DNA from 3 places in the Priestia sp. SRI_019 genome. Region 3 is predicted to be linked to each of the others. Evidence: riboswitches for the same ligand, from Rfam matches in the RefSeq annotation. Region 3 holds a riboswitch; each other region holds the start of a gene.
What was found. A riboswitch is a leader RNA that binds a small molecule or an ion and turns the genes downstream of it on or off. The one in region 3 is predicted to bind cyclic di-AMP.
Positions count from the first base shown of each region.

Region 1 (5,640 bases), 750 kb from region 3:
CGTGCTGCCACCTTTTTAAAACGACGGAGGAACGACTTCTTTCCTGTAATGTATTTGAAGAGCCCAATCGCTTTTTTATTGAAAAGCATGAAGTGGGACCGTTAAGAAAGCAAGAGGAAGAAGTTGTTTTACTTAAGAAAAAAGTAGATCAGCAGTTTCCGATGCACATCCATATTCAGCGCACGGAAGGGGATATTCCACTCTTAGTTGTTCAGTGGAAAGAGTTTTCCTCAAGTATTGAAAAGCAAGAGGAAGTCATTCGGAAAATGAAGCAATATAAGCAGTTTGTCCAGCAAAGCCAAGATGCATTTATTGTAACAAGAGAAGGCAGAATTCAATATTTGAATCCCGCTGGTGTTAAACTTCTTGGCGGCGAGAAAAAAGAAGAGTATATCGGGCGTCCTTGGCTTCATTTTATTCATCCCGAACATTTAGAAATCGTAAAAGAACGAATGGTTCAGCTAATGAACGGAATGTCAGTGAGGCCGCGTGTTGATGTGAAACTATTGACTAAAAAAGGAGTCGTCATTATTGAATCTTCGGCAACCAAAATTAAGTTTGAAGGACAGGATGCCATTCAGTATATTATTCGCGACGTAACCGATCGAAAAAAATATGATGAAATGGCAAGCAAATCTGAAAAGCTTACAATGGTGAGCAAGTTAGCGGCAGGAGTAGCACATGAAATTCGTAATCCAATGACGGCGATTAAAGGTTTTATTCAGCTGTTAAAAGCATCAAAACAGTATAACGAAGAATACAATGATATTATGCTTGAAGAATTGAATCGCGTCGAATCCATTATTCAAGAATTTTTAACGCTTGCCAAGCCTAAAATTGAAAATTCATACCACCCAAAAAGTCTCAATCAAATCATCCGTCACGTGACATTACTATTAGATACACACGCCAATTATAAAAACTGTCGTATTATTAATGAAATTAGTGATGAGATTACAATCTTTTGTGAGGAAAATGCGCTTAAACAAGTTTTTATTAATTTGATTCAAAATGCGCTTGAGTCAATGAGCAAAGGTACAGTTAAAGTCACCGCTGAGAAAAGAAATGAATACGGCGTGGTCATTATCGAGGATGAAGGCTGCGGAATTGATGAGCAATCTTTAGCGCGGCTAGGTGAACCGTTTTATTCTACGAAACAAACAGGAACGGGGCTAGGGTTAATGATTAGCTACCGGATAATCGAACAGCATCAAGGGCATATTTCATTTGCGAGCAAAGTAGGAGTAGGAACAAAAGTAGAAATTGCTCTTCCATATATTAAAGAACCAGTGAACATTTCATAGCGCTTGCTATTCGTTCACTGGTTTTTATTTGATTGGAATAAAAACGAATATTTTTTTATTTTTTTATTTTAATGTTCGTGTATATTGTTGACTAAAGGGTTTGTTTTTGATATATTATCAAATGGCTAGAAAATAACCGAATGATAATAAAAAAAGAAAATTCGGTCAATAACTTTTATCTTTTACCCAAAGAAAAAAGATGATGGGAGAATGTACAATGAACTCAAATTATGATGTTATTGTGGTAGGGGCAGGACCCGCTGGGATTTTTACTTGCTATGAGTTAACGTTAAAATTACCGGAAGCAACTATTTTATTAATCGATAAAGGACACGATATCTATCGACGTAATTGTCCGATTCTTCAGAAAAAAATTGAAAAATGTCCGCCTGCGGTTGGCAAAAAAGAGTTTGCTGGCTGTTTGCCTGCTTGTTCTATCACAAATGGTTTCGGTGGAGCCGGCGCATATTCAGATGGGAAATTTAATATCACAAGTGAATTTGGAGGCTGGATGACGGATTATCTGTCTGAATCACAGGTGGTAGATTTAATTAAATACGTGGATGAAATTAATTTAAAACACGGAGCAACCGATACGATCACGGATCCGTTAACTGATAAAGTTCGTGAAATTGAAAAACGCGGATACGCAGCAGGATTAAAGCTCTTGCGTGCCCAGGTGCGTCATTTAGGAACAGAGCAAAATTTAGAAATTTTAAAAAGCATTTATGAATACTTAAAAGAAAAAATTGATATGCAGTATAAAACGGAAGTAGCCGATTTAATAACAGAAAAAGAAGATGGTCAGCATATCGTGCGCGGTATTGAATTGAAAAATGGTGAAAGAATTACGGCTGATAAAGTGGTGGTTTCACCAGGTCGAGACGGCTCGAAGTGGATGAGCGACTTACTAAAAAAACGTCGTTTGAAAATGATTAACAATCAAGTGGACATCGGCGTTCGAGTAGAAACATCCAACGTTGTTATGGAAGAAATCAACAAGCACTTGTACGAAGGGAAATTCATTTACAATACGTCCGTAGGTACAAGAGTCAGAACGTTTTGCAGCAATCCTTCAGGACATGTGGTAGTAGAGAATCATTCAGGTATTATGTTAGCAAATGGACACGCATACAAAGATCCGAAGCTTGGAAGTCAAAATACGAACTTTGCGCTGCTTGTTTCTCATAAATTTTCGGATCCATTTGATCAGCCGAACGAATATGCGCACGAAGTATCAAGATTAGCTAATATGCTGTCAAACGGGGGCTTAGTTGTTCAAAAGTATGGAGATATTTTAAAGGGCCGTCGTTCAACAGCGACTCGAATTAAAGAGGGCTTTTTAGAACCAACGTTAAAAGAAGCTGTACCGGGTGACTTAGGCTTAGTGCTTCCTTACAATACGATGAAAAGCTTAATTGAAATGACAGAAGCACTGGATCATGTAACGCCTGGGTTAGCATCTGAACATACGCTGTTTTACGGTGTGGAAGCGAAATTTTACTCAGCCCGCCCGAAGTTAAATGATAAGTTTGAAACTGAAATTTCCGGTTTATACGTGGGAGGAGACGGAGCTGGTATTACGCGAGGACTCGCGCAGGCAAGTGCGTGCGGTGTGTGGGTAGCGCGTGACATTGTTGAAAAATTAAAGAATCGCAAAGCAAGTTCTGAACCTGTTACTGTATAAGAAAAAGAGGCCGTCACGCCCTCTTTTTTTATATGTGTTAAATAACGAGAGGGAATAAGTAAAAAGTAAAGAACTTGTACCGCTCCAAATCCGATAGTTTTATATGATAATTACCCGCTCCTTTTTTAAAAGGTATTACGGGATCCATATTTCTATCGTGAGCAGAATTAAATAGAATAAGGCGAATTGACAATGTCCATTTATTTCTATCAACAAATTCAGTGAAATTTTAGAGAATTTATATCAAGCAATACAAGGATAAAATCAACAGTTGGAAAGAGTTATTTTTTGATGAGTAAAATATTTATGAAAGCAGTAAAGTACGTGGATGTTAGAATAATTATGCGAGTTTATGAATATAATTTAATGAGAAGAAAGTTCACTTTACAAACTATTTTTTGAATTAATTTTTTATCCATTAGATTTTAAGTCTTGTTAAATAACTATTTGTGGTTTATTGAAATATGATGTAAATATTTTAAAATATAACAATTCTCAACTTTTTATGATAAAATCATGCATTATTTTTGAATAAAAACTTGACAGAAACATATAAAATGAATTTTAATTAAAGTAAGAATTATTATCATGCAAAAATATTAAAGAAAATTATTTGCTTAATCTCTTTTGTTTTATAAGAGAACGGGGGACCCATATTTGTGCGTAGTGTACTTGGGGTGAATCTTGAATGAATCAAGTAGGGTAACTCACGTACCCGAATCCGACAGCTAACTCCGTCAGCATTCAGTGAGGGAATAACAGGTCTATGAAACCATGATATTCTCATGGTTTTTTGTATAGATAAAAATATTCCTAAACTATTAATCTGAAAATTTATAATATATTGTATATTTTGAGTGTTATCGTTCTCAATGCATGGTAAAATAAGTATGGTAGTTAGAATCATTCTAATATAATTTATTTACGGGAGGTAAATCTATGAAGCTATCGACAAAGATTATTATCGCGCTAATTGCTGGTGCTGTTGTAGGAGTGTTGATCAATGCTTTTGCTCCAAGTGCTTTTGCTCCGCTGGACAAGTACTTGTTTACACCGCTTGGCCAAATTTTCTTAAGCTTAATTAAAATGCTTGTTGTACCAATTGTGTTTTTCTCTATCACGTTAGGTGTAGCAGGTTTAGGAGATCCTAAAAAACTAGGAAGAATCGGGGCTAAAACAGTTTCCTACTTCCTAGTTACAACAACCGTTGCTATTATTATTGGTTTAATTTTAGCGTATGCAATTAAACCGGGTACGTTTGGATCTTTTGATACAAAAAACGCTTCTTTTGAAGCCGAAAAAGCACCGCCGGTTGGAGAGACATTCTTAAATATGATTCCAGTCAACCCAATTCAAGCGATGGCTGAAGGGAATATGCTTCAACTTATCGTTTTCTCTATCTTTATCGGTTTTGGTATTACAATGCTTGGAAGTAAAACAAAAGGGCTTTACAATTTACTCGAGCAAGGCAATGAATTGATGATGTATCTTGTAAATCTAGTGATGAAGTTTGCTCCTTACGGAACGTTTGGGCTTCTTGCAACCGCGGTTGGAAGTCAAGGCTGGGAGGCAATTAAAGCGATGGGGCTGTACATGATTGTAGTCGTGCTCGCACTGTTTATCCATTCGATCGTAACATATGGGGGATCAGTCGCTCTTATGGCCAGACGTAACCCTATTGAATTTTTTAAAGGTTTTGCTCCTGCGATGACAGTTGGATTCAGTACATCAAGCAGTAATGCAACGCTTCCGATTTCAATGAATGTGGCTCAAAAAAACCTTCGTGTCCCAGAGTCCATCAGCAGTTTTGTTCAGCCGTTAGGTGCTACCATTAACATGGATGGGACGGCAATTATGCAAGGTGTAGCGACTATTTTTATTGCACAAGTATACGGCGTTGACCTGTCGCTGGGCGCTCTTGTGACGGTTGTATTGACAGCGGTGCTTGCTAGTATTGGTACAGCAGGTGTGCCGGGAGTTGGTCTCATTATGCTAGCAATGGTATTGAGTTCGGTTGGCTTGCCTGTAGCAGGTATCGGATTGATTATTGGAATTGATCGCTTGCTTGACATGCTTCGTACATCTGTAAATATTACGGGAGACGCTGCGTGTGCCGTTATTGTGGCAGAGTCAGAAGCAAAGCGTATCGATAAATCTGTAACGCAATCAGCTTAATAAGCGTAAAAGCTCTAGCTATATGCTAGGGCTTTTTTTATTGGCAAGAAACTCTTCGTTTCAGCATACAGTTTAATAAGAGTGTATGTTTGAAAGGAGAGTGCGGAAATGAATAAAACTCATGTAATAAAGCCGCTGCTCGACGACGACTACCCAGTTATTTCATATGGAAAAGGAATTTATTTGTACGACCAAGATGGAAAAAGGTACATAGATGCTTCGTCGGGGGCAGTTACAGCAAGTATCGGACACGGCGTAAAAGAAATCATTGATGCGATGACCGATCAGGCACAGAAAGTTGCGTTTGTATATCGGTCGCAGTTTACAAGTGATCCAACAGAAGCCTTAGCTAAGAAACTATGTGAATTAAGCAGCAATCATTTCCAGTGGAGCTTTTTTGTTAACAGCGGGACAGAAGCGACTGAAACGGCTATGAAAACGGCAATTCAGCATTTTCAAGAGCAAGGAAAGCCA
Region 1 covers NZ_JBYCZN010000001.1:850,873-856,512, forward strand. The annotation lists gene AC2YJL_RS04330 (ATP-binding protein) at 1-1,304, shown strand, start outside; gene AC2YJL_RS04335 (NAD(P)/FAD-dependent oxidoreductase) at 1,522-2,991, shown strand; cyclic di-AMP (ydaO/yuaA leader) riboswitch at 3,596-3,750, shown strand; gene AC2YJL_RS04340 (dicarboxylate/amino acid:cation symporter) at 3,931-5,166, shown strand; gene AC2YJL_RS04345 (aspartate aminotransferase family protein) at 5,275-5,640, shown strand, end outside.
Region 1: another riboswitch for cyclic di-AMP. It lies ahead of AC2YJL_RS04340 (dicarboxylate/amino acid:cation symporter); the one in region 3 lies ahead of AC2YJL_RS08800 (potassium-transporting ATPase subunit F).

Region 2 (5,640 bases), 620 kb from region 3:
CAAGATCTCGCGCCCGCTGCAAATAAGATAGCGATTTTTCGTAATCCCCTCCAAACATAAGCGGAGTTTCCCGGTATTTTATTCCTCGAACGAAGTGCGCCAAGCTTGAAGATGGATTTAATGTTAGTGCCTGATGAAGAGCTCGGTCCATTTCTAAATTTAATACCATTTTTTCAAAAATAATTGATTCTTCGATTTGCTTTGCTAAACAAACCGCTAAGTAACAGTACAAATCAGATGCTTGAGGTTTTTTCTTCATTTCTTGTTGAATTTCACGTTTGATCTCTTTCCACTTACCCTCTTCTAGCTGATTCATGACGTATTCTACATGTATTCCCACCACTTTGCCCTCCTTTTCCTCTTTATCATAAAGGATTTCTGCACAAATGAAAAAAGTAAGTGTTCTTCAGTCTTCTCAAAAGATCGTTACCGTTAAAAAATAGGCAAATTTCTCAATCACTTAACCCAATTAGTACATAGGATATAGAGACTCTTACTAAAGGGGGTTACACATATGGGCGCAAAAGGCGGTTTTGGTTTTTCATTTATCGTTGTTTTATTTATTCTATTAGTAATCGTAGGATGTTCTTGCTACTACTAATTTTTTAGAGGGGATGAACATCATTCATCCTCTTATTTCAAAAAAAACCATGCTTTCGCATGGCTACATACCGATTAGATGAATGAGTAGAGGAACTCATTGTTCGGCAATATTGAAGAAATTTTTGTTTTTTACTTCCGCCTAGTATGCCCTTTTTGACGGGAGCTATGCGCAAATAAAGTTAACGTTTAAAAGCGAAAGCCAGATGCACCTACAATAACAAGTAAAACAAATAACACAACGATTAACGCAAAATTTTGTTTTCCCACGTACCATCCCTCACTTCCTGTTATCTGCTTTTAGTGTATGCAACAGCTTGGCAAAATGTTTAGGACAGGGGTGCGGATTTTTTTAACGAGAAAAACCTTCAAATTTCGTCAAAAAAGTGAATCATATTTTTGTTTCTTTCGTTATATATAGTAAGAGATTTTTTTACTATAAAAAAGGGGGATCTTTAATGCGCCGACATTCCAAATTGCCCAGTGTTCTTGTCTTTGCCTTCTTTTTATTCATCGCAACTGTTTTGTGCGTAACTTCTTATATGTCTTGAACGTATAAATAATATAAAAAATCGCCTCATCGAAGGCGATTTTTCTACCCTAGCATTATATCTTCATTTGGATAACGAACGGCTTCGCGCTTTTGCTTAGATAATGAAAACGCAAGCGTTAATGGCCCCACTTTTCCTAAAAACATGATAAAGATAATAATTACGCGTCCAAAGTACGAAAGCTCAGGAGTTGCTCCCATTGATAAACCTACTGTTCCAAACGCAGAAACAACTTCAAACATAATTTTTACAAACGGCAGGTTTTCCGAAATATTTAACAGGAAAATGGCCCCAAATACAAACATAATTGAAATCATCGTGATGGCTAGTGCCTTAAACACGTGAAGAGGAAGAAGTCGTCTCTTTAATAGCACAATATCTTCCCGGCTTCGTAAAAATGCCCATACAGAAAAAATAATCACCACAAACGTCGTGAGTTTGATACCGCCTCCTGTTGACGCACTTCCTGCACCAATAAACATTAATAAGACCATTAAAAAGACCGTTGCGTCATGCAGGTGAGCTAAATCGATTGTATTAAATCCAGCGGTTCTTGTCGTTACCGCTTGAAAATAAGAAGCCCATACTTTGTCTCCTAATGATAAACTTCCGAGCGTATGCGAATTGCTGTACTCTAAGAAAAAAATAAAAAGCATGGCAATCACATTAATGGCAAACGTGCTGACAATCATAATTTTTGAATGGAGCGTTAGTTTTTTATACGATTTTTTCACCCACATATCAGCAAGAACGGTAAACCCTAACCCGCCAATGATGAACAAAAAAGAAATCGTTATGTTAATAATAGGATCTCCAACATACTGCACTAAGTTATCCGACAGTAGTCCAAACCCTGCGTTATTAAAAGCTGAAATTGAATGAAACAAGCTAAAGAACAGCCCCTTAGACCATCCGAATTCCGGAACCCAGCGTATTGCTAAAAAGATAAGTGCAACAAATTCAATTAAAAATGAAAAGATAAACAGCCTTTTAACTAGCAGGACAACTCCGCCGACGCTCGTTTGATTTAATGCCTGCTGAACGAGCACGCGCTCTTTAAAGCCAATTTTTTTACCTAGCATTATAAAAATCAACACGGCAAATGACATAATGCCAAGACCGCCTATTTGAATTAGCAGCATAATAATCGTTTGACCGATGACGGTAAAACGCGTACCTGTATCTACGACGGCTAAGCCGGTCACTGTCATAGCGGAAGTAGATGTAAAAAGGGCGTCTACCCATCGGATTGGCTCGGTAGTAGAAAAAGGCATCATCAATAGAAGAGCACCAATAATAATTCCTCCGCCAAAAATGGAGACAAGCAGCTGCGGAGGAGTGAGTTTAATGATTTGTTTTTTCATGAGTTAAACTCCTTCTTCTTCAAAACGGTTCAAATCGCGGTTATGTCCGATAACAATCAGCATATCTCCTTGTTCAATTATTTCATGCGCGGTAGGCGAAATCACCATTTCCCCGTCTTTTCGCTGAAAGCCGATAATATTGCAGCCGTACTTGGCACGAATGTTTAAATCAAACAGCGTTTTATTATGAAGTTTCTTAGAAGCGACAATTTCGACAATACTATAATCCTTTGACAGTTCAATGTAATCAATGATTTTTTCTGACACCACGTGATGAGCAATACGCTTAGCAATATCGCGCTCAGGATGAATGACTTTGTCCGCTCCTATTTTCTCCAGTACCTTTTGATGATACATATTCACCGCTTTTACCCATACTTGCTTAACGCCCATATCTTTTAAAAGCATCGTTGCGAGCACGCTTGCTTCGATATCATCCCCAAACGAAATAAGCGCATGATCAACATTGCGGATACCTAGCCCCTTTAAGCTAGCTTCATCAATCGCGTTTGCTTGCACAACATATGTAGCTGAGTTGCTAAATTTATTTACTACCTCCTGATTGCGGTCAATAGCGAGCACATCCACATCCAGATTTGCAAACTCTTCAACCAAACTGCCTCCAAAACGACCTAATCCCAATACAGCAAACTGTTTTTTCATAATGTATTTATTCCTTTCTTCAACTGCTGTGTGTTCTCTTAGCTTATACTTTTTCTAAAAAATTACATCTTTTTCTTAAAAAAAGCGCAAAAAAACACAGGAAGGCTCCTGTGTTTTTTCACACTCTTCCCCCTCAAAACGCTTGCGAAGTTAGCTGTCGGGTTCGGGTTTTAAGAGTAACCCTACCTTTTTAAGGATTCACCCCGGAGCACAATATGTGCGTAAATAATGGGTCCTCCGCTCCGTAATGGATTAAGCGATTTTTATTCAAATGTCTTTGATCTATTTTTTAGAATAATCGATTCGATTCATGATACGTTTCACTTCACGAAAGCTATCTTACTCCTGTGAATTTTGTCTGTCAAGATATTTTTAGCGAAGGCCTCACTTGCGCTGCAAGCTGCAAAAATCATATAAATCTAAACTGACAATCATTTTGTGAAATTGATCAAATAAATTAATAACAGCCAAAAGCTCTAACAGCTGCGTATCACTGTAAAATTTTTTTAATTGATCCATGTCAGCATCGGTCAACTCCCTTGGACGCACTCGGTACACATCAATAAATCGAAACAGCAGTCGATCTTTTTCTTCCAGCTCTTTTTCTCTTAACACTTTTTGATTAAGCGTCTCATCGCCTACATATGACATGCTCATACACGTCTCACAGCCGTTAACACCTGCTAGATAAAGCCTCATTTTTTCCTTGGTCTCTCTCTCTACTATATCGCTGTTCCAAAGCGTGTCGTAAAGCTCATCATACAATCTTTTTACATGCGGAATTAAATTCAATGCTTTTTCAAAATTTGTTCCCTCTTCGTTTGCTAACAAAACTCTTGCCATTTTTTACTCACTCCTTTTTAATTATTATAGTAAGAAAAATGGGAATTTCAGATTACATATAAAACATCTTATCTATTATTACTAATCAAATGAAACGTTAATAAGAAAGAAGGTTTTCAATTGAAAATTGATGAAATTGATTTATCGATTTTGCAGGCGCTGCAGCAAAACAGCCGCCTTTCTTTACGAGAGCTAGGAAAACAAATTAATTTGTCTCCTCCTTCGGTGGCAGAGCGAGTACGCCAGCTAGAGAGCTTTGGCATTATAAAAGGATATACAATCGATATTGATTATGAAAAGCTACATTTGCCCGTGTCGTGTTTTATTGAAGTAACGATGAAAAACGGCGAGCACGAGCGTTTTAAACGATTTATTTCTCAGTATCCCTACGCTTTATTCTGTGAACGCATCGCCGGGCAAGCCTGCTTTATTACAAAGCTTCAGCTTCCTCACCTGAACGTACTCGAACAATTTATTAACGAAATTACACCTTATGCCAAAACGATTTCACATATCGCTCTTTCTCACGTGGAGATGGCTCCTGCATTATTGAGTCATTTAAAAGATGAAAAGTGATTGAAACGTAACGAAAGCAATCCAATCTAAAAGCGAACAATGGAATCAATAAGCTCGTATGAATCACTTTTGACACTGCTGTTGATTTCCGTTTCAGGCTTCGCTTTCCGCACAGGAGTCTTCGCCTTGCCCTCTAATCAACAGCCAGAAACAAATAAATAGATTAAACCTACGTTTACCCTGTCAATAAGAAAAAACCGAACGCGTTTGATTCTCCATCAAGAATCAAACGCGTTCGAATCTCCCTTTAACGAAACTACTTTTGTCCCAGCCTCTTTTATTCGTCCAACAGCATAAAAAATAACCCTCCAAAGCTGGAGGGTATAAATTTTCCGAATAATGAAAGTTTTACAACTTCATTTTATCAGGTGCCGACATTTCTGTCTACTTAAAAATGTAAAAGAGCTCTCTATTAATAGAAAGCTCTTTTACCTGCTTGTTTTTTGAAAACAATCAATCTATATAAAAGGGAACTACCTAAGGTTGAAAGTCACGTGAAACCTTGGCAGTTCATCCTGGATATACCGGTTGATATGATTCAAAACAAGTTCTTTCATCATTTCTTCTTTGACTTCTGATTCCGTTTTTTTATCTTTTTGTTTTAAAATAAGAATATAATAGACTTTACCCATTTTAATGGGCTCACTACTCTCTCCGATGTGCTGTTTTTTTAAAACATCTATAAAAGAGGAAGATAGACTTGAAAGCTTTAGGTTATCAGCATTCTCTATTTTGCTGATTGTCTGGACATCAGCAAATTTTTTTTGAACACTTTGAAGAGATGTTCCCTTTTGCAGTTCAGCCGCAGCGGCAGAGGCATCATGTAAAGTGGAAAAAGCCAGCTGCGTAAAAGATACGCGCGTTAGATCGTTTTCAATATGTTTATAGTAAGCAGTTAGTTCATCAGACGTAATTTGTTTACGGAAATATTCTTCTAATTTAAACTGATTTGTTAGCTGGTTGGTTACATCACTAGAACGAATATTTAACACTTCATAACCTTGTTTTCTTGTATCCTCGTCATATGAGCGTTTAATTTGCTT
Region 2 covers NZ_JBYCZN010000001.1:985,017-990,656, reverse strand. The annotation lists gene AC2YJL_RS05055 (tetratricopeptide repeat protein) at 1-340, opposite strand, end outside; gene AC2YJL_RS05050 (YjcZ family sporulation protein) at 515-601, shown strand; gene AC2YJL_RS05045 (YjcZ family sporulation protein) at 790-870, opposite strand; gene AC2YJL_RS05040 (TrkH family potassium uptake protein) at 1,196-2,515, opposite strand; gene AC2YJL_RS05035 (potassium channel family protein) at 2,519-3,178, opposite strand; cyclic di-AMP (ydaO/yuaA leader) riboswitch at 3,303-3,447, opposite strand; gene AC2YJL_RS05030 (carboxymuconolactone decarboxylase family protein) at 3,563-4,021, opposite strand; gene AC2YJL_RS05025 (Lrp/AsnC family transcriptional regulator) at 4,142-4,597, shown strand; gene AC2YJL_RS05020 (peptidylprolyl isomerase) at 5,071-5,640, opposite strand, start outside.
Region 2: another riboswitch for cyclic di-AMP. It lies ahead of AC2YJL_RS05035 (potassium channel family protein); the one in region 3 lies ahead of AC2YJL_RS08800 (potassium-transporting ATPase subunit F).

Region 3 (5,640 bases):
GTTCAGCTGCAATCTTAGCACGATTAAAATCTGCACAAAAGATTAAAAATAGAGGAGCTTGGTCGATCCACGCTTGGTTGCCGGCAAGCTCTGAAAGTTTTTTCTTCTTTTCTTTATCTTGGACGCTAATAATAGTCACTTGCTGTCCATTGATAGAAGAAGCGGCTGACTGAGCAGATTGAATAATCGTATCTAAATGCTCGTCACTTACTGCTTCGTCTGTATACTTACGGATAGAACGGTGATCTTGAATTGTACGAATTGCTTCATTCATGATGCGTCATCCTTTCAAAGAAGTTATGATTAACCTTGTAATGTTTTTACATCTAAAGGTGCTACAAGTACGCCAGTTTGAGCAAATGCTACAAAACTTTGGAAGTGAGCTGATTTATTGTGGGCTTGAATTGCTTCTTCGCTTTTCCACTCTTCAATCATCATAAATGTGTTAGGTGTAAAAGCATCTTCAAATAGTTGATAGTTGCTGTTTCCTTCTTCTTGTAAAGAATGCTTAATTAGTTCTTGTACGTTTTCTAAAAATTCTTCTCTTTTTGCTGGGTTAACTTTCATTGAAGCTTGTAAATGAATCATGGGTGATTCCTCCTTTAATAATGATGGTGCTTTATATTATTTGTTTTGTTTTTAATCTTTCATTCAATTTATGATTAAAATGAAGATAAGTTCGAATATCATCGAACAATGAAACTATAACACCGATTAAATAACAGTGCAAGGAATTTAGTTCGAAAGTTATCGAACATTGATACACAAAAGAAGCTGTGTTATATTTTAAGCATGAGAAAACCTTATCAACCACCGAAATCTGAAATTAAATTAACGCCTATTTTACACGCGTTGAGTGATCCTAACCGGCTGCGAATTGTACAGTGTTTAGCGACAAGAAAGGAGCAGACCTGTTCGTATTATCAAAAATTAAATGTATCAAAATCAACGCTATCACATCATATTAAAGTACTTCGCGAAGCTGGAATTATCAAACTACGTATAGAAGGTACGCAGCACTATTATTCCTTGCGTTTAGAAGAACTTGAGGAATTGTTCCCAGGTCTGCTTCCTTCCATTATAAATATAGATGAGCAGTTATTTTAAAAGCTGAACTACGTTTTGTTCAGCTTTTTTGTTCAAAATAAATGTGTCCATGCAGGCTGCATCCGGGATTAAAAGAAGAACGACAGTGAGGGCAAGTCGAGTTACAGGTTAAATATTCATGAATTGATAACTCATGTTTACATACTCCGCAAAGAATAGCTTTTTCATTAAACATAGCTTTTGGCCACGTTTTAATATCATGATCAGCATGTCCGTTATGACATTGATAGCATGGATAATATGTATTACAGCAATAAAATTTTATTGCAATAATATCTTTATCCGTACGATAGTGCATGCAGCGCGTTTCGGAATCCACCGTATCACCTTTTACGACAGGTGCAGATTTGTTCATTATCATCACTCCCTATGAAAAGTATAGCATGCTTTTATACGCCTTATCATACATATGTAAAAAGAAAAATGCTATAATAAAACCATCGTTTTACATGTCAGATTGCATGCTAAAAAGATCAGATAAAAATTGATGTTAAAACAGATCAATTAAGTGAAGTAAAGAGAGGAAGAAAAAATGAGTAAGCAAGTTATCGTTTTTACCGGAGGCGGAACAGCTGGACACGTAACACCAAACATTGCCATTATGAAAGAATTAGACAGTGAAAAATGGGATATCCATTATGTCGGTTCTCACAATGGTATCGAGAAAGAATTAATTACAAAATTAAACGTTCCATATCATGCAATTTCAAGCGGTAAGCTACGTCGCTACGTAGATATGGAAAATGTAAAAGATGTATTTCGAGTAGCAAAAGGAGTTGGCGATGCACGTCGCGTGCTGAAAAAGTTAAAGCCTTCTCTTGTGTTTTCAAAAGGCGGTTTTGTCACAGTTCCTGTTGTAATGGCTGCTAAATCGTTAAACATTCCCGTGTTCATTCATGAAAGTGACTTAACACCGGGACTGGCAAATAAAATTGCGCAGAAATTTGCCACTAAAATTTTTACTTCTTTTGATGAAGCGGCAAACTATTTTCCAAAAGAAAAAGTGCAGGTTGTTGGTTCACCTATTCGAAAAGAATTATTTAGCGGAAGCGCAGCGAACGGGGAAAGCTGGCTTCGCTTTTATGATAAGCGCCCAATTTTAACGATTATGGGCGGAAGTTTAGGAGCACGCCGCATCAATGAAGTTGTTCGAGAATCCTTGCCTGAACTGCAAAAGAAATTTCAAATTGTACACCTGTGCGGAAAAGGCAATATTGATACAAGCCTTGAAAAAGAGTCGGGCTACCGTCAGTTAGAATATGTCAATGAACAGCTTCCAGATGTTCTAGCAGCGACTGATTATGTGATTACACGCGGCGGATCCAATGCCATATTTGAGTTTTTAGCCCTTCATAAACCGATGATGATTATTCCTTTATCAAAAGCACAAAGTCGAGGAGATCAAATTTTAAATGCACAGTCCTTTAAGAAAAAAGGCTACTGTATGGTTGTGGAAGAAGAACAGTTAACAAAAGAAGTGTTTTTGCGTGAAGTAAATGAACTTCAGCAGCAGGCAAGTACGATGAAGCGTACAATGCGTGAAGCAACAAAAACGGATGCCATTTCAATTCTTGTAAATGAAATTGAGAAAATGAGCTAAAAAAAGCGTTCTTATCGAGGAGATAAGAACGCTTTTTTTCTTTGAATCTATTATTTTAAAATAATGAATAAACAGCAAAAAATAAAGATTTTAAAATTTCAAAAAATGTTGTTGACAGTAAATTTTAACAGGAGTAAGATTACTCTCATGAAACGTTCCACAGTGAAACGCTGAGTCTTTCCTGAAAGAGAGGGAAAGAGCGGAGGACCCAATTATTAGGGGTGAATCTCTTAACTGAGTAGGGTTACTTTCTTGACCCGAACCCGTCAGCTAACTTCGTAAGCGTTAAGAGAGAGGATGGTGTAATCGTGGTCGTTTTCTATAACAGCGGATAGCGCGTTCCTTTCAAAATATAGGTGAAAGGAGCGTCAAGATGCATCTATCTAAGCAAATGATTCAAATGATTGAATATCGCGCAATATGCGATCAGCAATCTTTTGATCTAGCAAACCGCTATTTGTCTACGTTGGCTAATCAAAGTATTAAACGCAGCAGTAAAAAACATAATTAAGCCTAAAAATTAAATAACAAATATACGCTTAATCAATTATGAGCGGGGGACCCAATATTTTGTACGTATGTACTAGGGGTGAATCTCTTAACTGAGTAGGGTTACTTCCATAACCCGAATCCGACAGCTAACTCCGTAAGCGTTTTGGGAGTAAAAAAATTCGTGTCGATCACGGCTTATTTGTCGTGCATTAAACCGCGGAAGAGGACTCTCTTCTGCGGTTTTTTTAATAAAAAAACAGGAGAGCAGGTTATGTCTGCACCGTAAAGAGGCTATAGTAGGGCTGTTAAAACGTGATTAACAATACGTGAGGAATAAACAATCAAAGATAACCTTTCGCAGCTAGCTCACTTGGGCGTGATGCTTTACGCACAGTAACAGTCACTAAGCTCAGACAATCATTGGTAGTAAGAAACAGTTAGGAGGGAGCAACTTGGATATGATCATGCTTGGAACGCTTGTCATATTAACAGCTGCTATGTACGGAATTATTTGCTGGTCGTCTCATGTAGTAGATGAAAGAGAGGAGAAGTGAACATGTCGTTCATTTTGCTAGGTATTTCAGTTCTCGTTTTAATTTATTTAGTATATGTACTGTTAAATCCAGAACATTTTTTAATAAGCGGAGGAATAAAACGTGGGGATTTTTCTACTATCAGTTGCGCTGCTGCTTGTTTTTGTAGCGCTTATTGCAAAGCCCGTAGGTATTTATATAGCGAATGTGTTTTCAAACGATAAAAACACTAGCTTGGTAGGAAAGATAGAAACGGTGATGTTTAAAGCAGCAGGAATCAAAGGATACAATCAGACGTGGAAGCAATATGCACTTGCTCTCGTTTTGGCGAATACGTTTATGATTTTTGTGGTGTACATTATCTTCCGGTTTCAAGGGGTACTGCCGCTTAACCCAAGCCACATCAAAGGAATGGATCCGGCCCTTGCTTTTAACACGGCCATTAGTTTTATGACAAATACGAACTTGCAGCACTACAGCGGTGAATCAGGTTTGTCCTATTTCTCGCAGATGGCAGCCGTTGTATTTATGATGTTTGCTGCACCAGCAACGGCACTTGCAGCAGCAATCGCTTTTATTCGCGGGTTGGCAGGGAAGGAAATGGGAAACTTTTTTGTTGATTTTGTAAAGTCAATTACGCGTGTTTTACTTCCTATCGCTTTTATAACAGGCATTTTATTTATGTTTTTAGGTGTCCCTCAAACGTTAAGCGGAACGGTGACTGCCCATACATTAGAGGGGGCAACACAGCAAATAGAAAGGGGACCAGTTGCTTCTTTTCTTTCAATTAAAGAGCTAGGCAACAACGGAGGGGGGTTTTTTGGTGTTAATTCAGCCCATCCGTTTGAAAATCCTAACGCGTTAAGCAATGTATTACAAATCGTCCTTATGCTTTTATTGCCAACAGCACTTCCTTTTACGTACGGAAAAATGATCGGACAGCGTAAGCAAGGCCGCATCTTGTTTGTAGCGATGAGTATGCTGTTTATCGTTATTTTAAGCACAGCGTTTGTAACAGAGTGGGGCGGTAATCCAAGACTTGGTGCTTTTCACCTAAATGAAGCGAGCGGTTATATGGAAGGGAAAGAAGTCCGTTTTGGTGTCGGTATGTCAACTCTGTACGCCATCGTGACGACAGCAAGTGAAACAGGTGCAGTCAACACCATGCACGATACTCTTACGCCTCTTACCGGGTTATTGACGCTTGGAAATATGATGTTAAATACCGTATTTGGCGGTGTTGGAGCAGGGTTTATGAATGTGATGATGTACGTCATCATTGCCGTATTTTTATCAGGTTTAATGGTTGGCAGAACACCAGAATACGTAGGTAAAAAAATTGAAGGAAAAGAAATGAAGCTCATCGCCGTGACGCTTATTCTGCAGCCGCTGCTAATTTTAGGAGGAACAGCCGTAGCGCTCACTACTCATTTGGGAATAGAAGGTATATCAAACCCAGGCTTTCACGGCTTAAGTCAGGCACTGTATGAATTTACATCATCAGCAGCAAACAATGGATCTGGTTTTGAAGGACTAGGTGATGCAACGCCGTTTTGGAACATTTCTACGGCAATTGTTATGTATATTGGACGCTACTTCGGACTAATTACGATGCTGGCGGTATCGAGCTCACTAGCATCCAAGCAGCTTATTCCTGAAACACCTGGGACATTTAAAACGGATACGTCTTTATTTAGCGGCATTTTAATTGGAACTACCGTTATTGTAGGAGCACTTACGTTTTTCCCAGTGCTTGTACTTGGGCCGGTTGCTGAGTATTTGACACTGTAATCAAGAAAGCGGAGGATTATAATGAATAAACGGAATTTTACGAATAATCTTGAATTGGATCGTAACAGTCACATTCAAGGTTCTGTAGATAAACAAACTTCATCGATTTTTATTCAA
Region 3 covers NZ_JBYCZN010000001.1:1,604,018-1,609,657, forward strand. The annotation lists gene nfsA (oxygen-insensitive NADPH nitroreductase) at 1-274, opposite strand, end outside; gene AC2YJL_RS08775 (putative quinol monooxygenase) at 304-588, opposite strand; gene AC2YJL_RS08780 (ArsR/SmtB family transcription factor) at 793-1,107, shown strand; gene AC2YJL_RS08785 (CHY zinc finger protein) at 1,127-1,462, opposite strand; gene murG (undecaprenyldiphospho-muramoylpentapeptide beta-N-acetylglucosaminyltransferase) at 1,640-2,707, shown strand; cyclic di-AMP (ydaO/yuaA leader) riboswitch at 2,866-3,008, shown strand; gene AC2YJL_RS08795 (hypothetical protein) at 3,081-3,218, shown strand; cyclic di-AMP (ydaO/yuaA leader) riboswitch at 3,234-3,374, shown strand; gene AC2YJL_RS08800 (potassium-transporting ATPase subunit F) at 3,756-3,956, shown strand; gene kdpA (potassium-transporting ATPase subunit KdpA) at 3,862-5,523, shown strand; gene kdpB (potassium-transporting ATPase subunit KdpB) at 5,545-5,640, shown strand, end outside.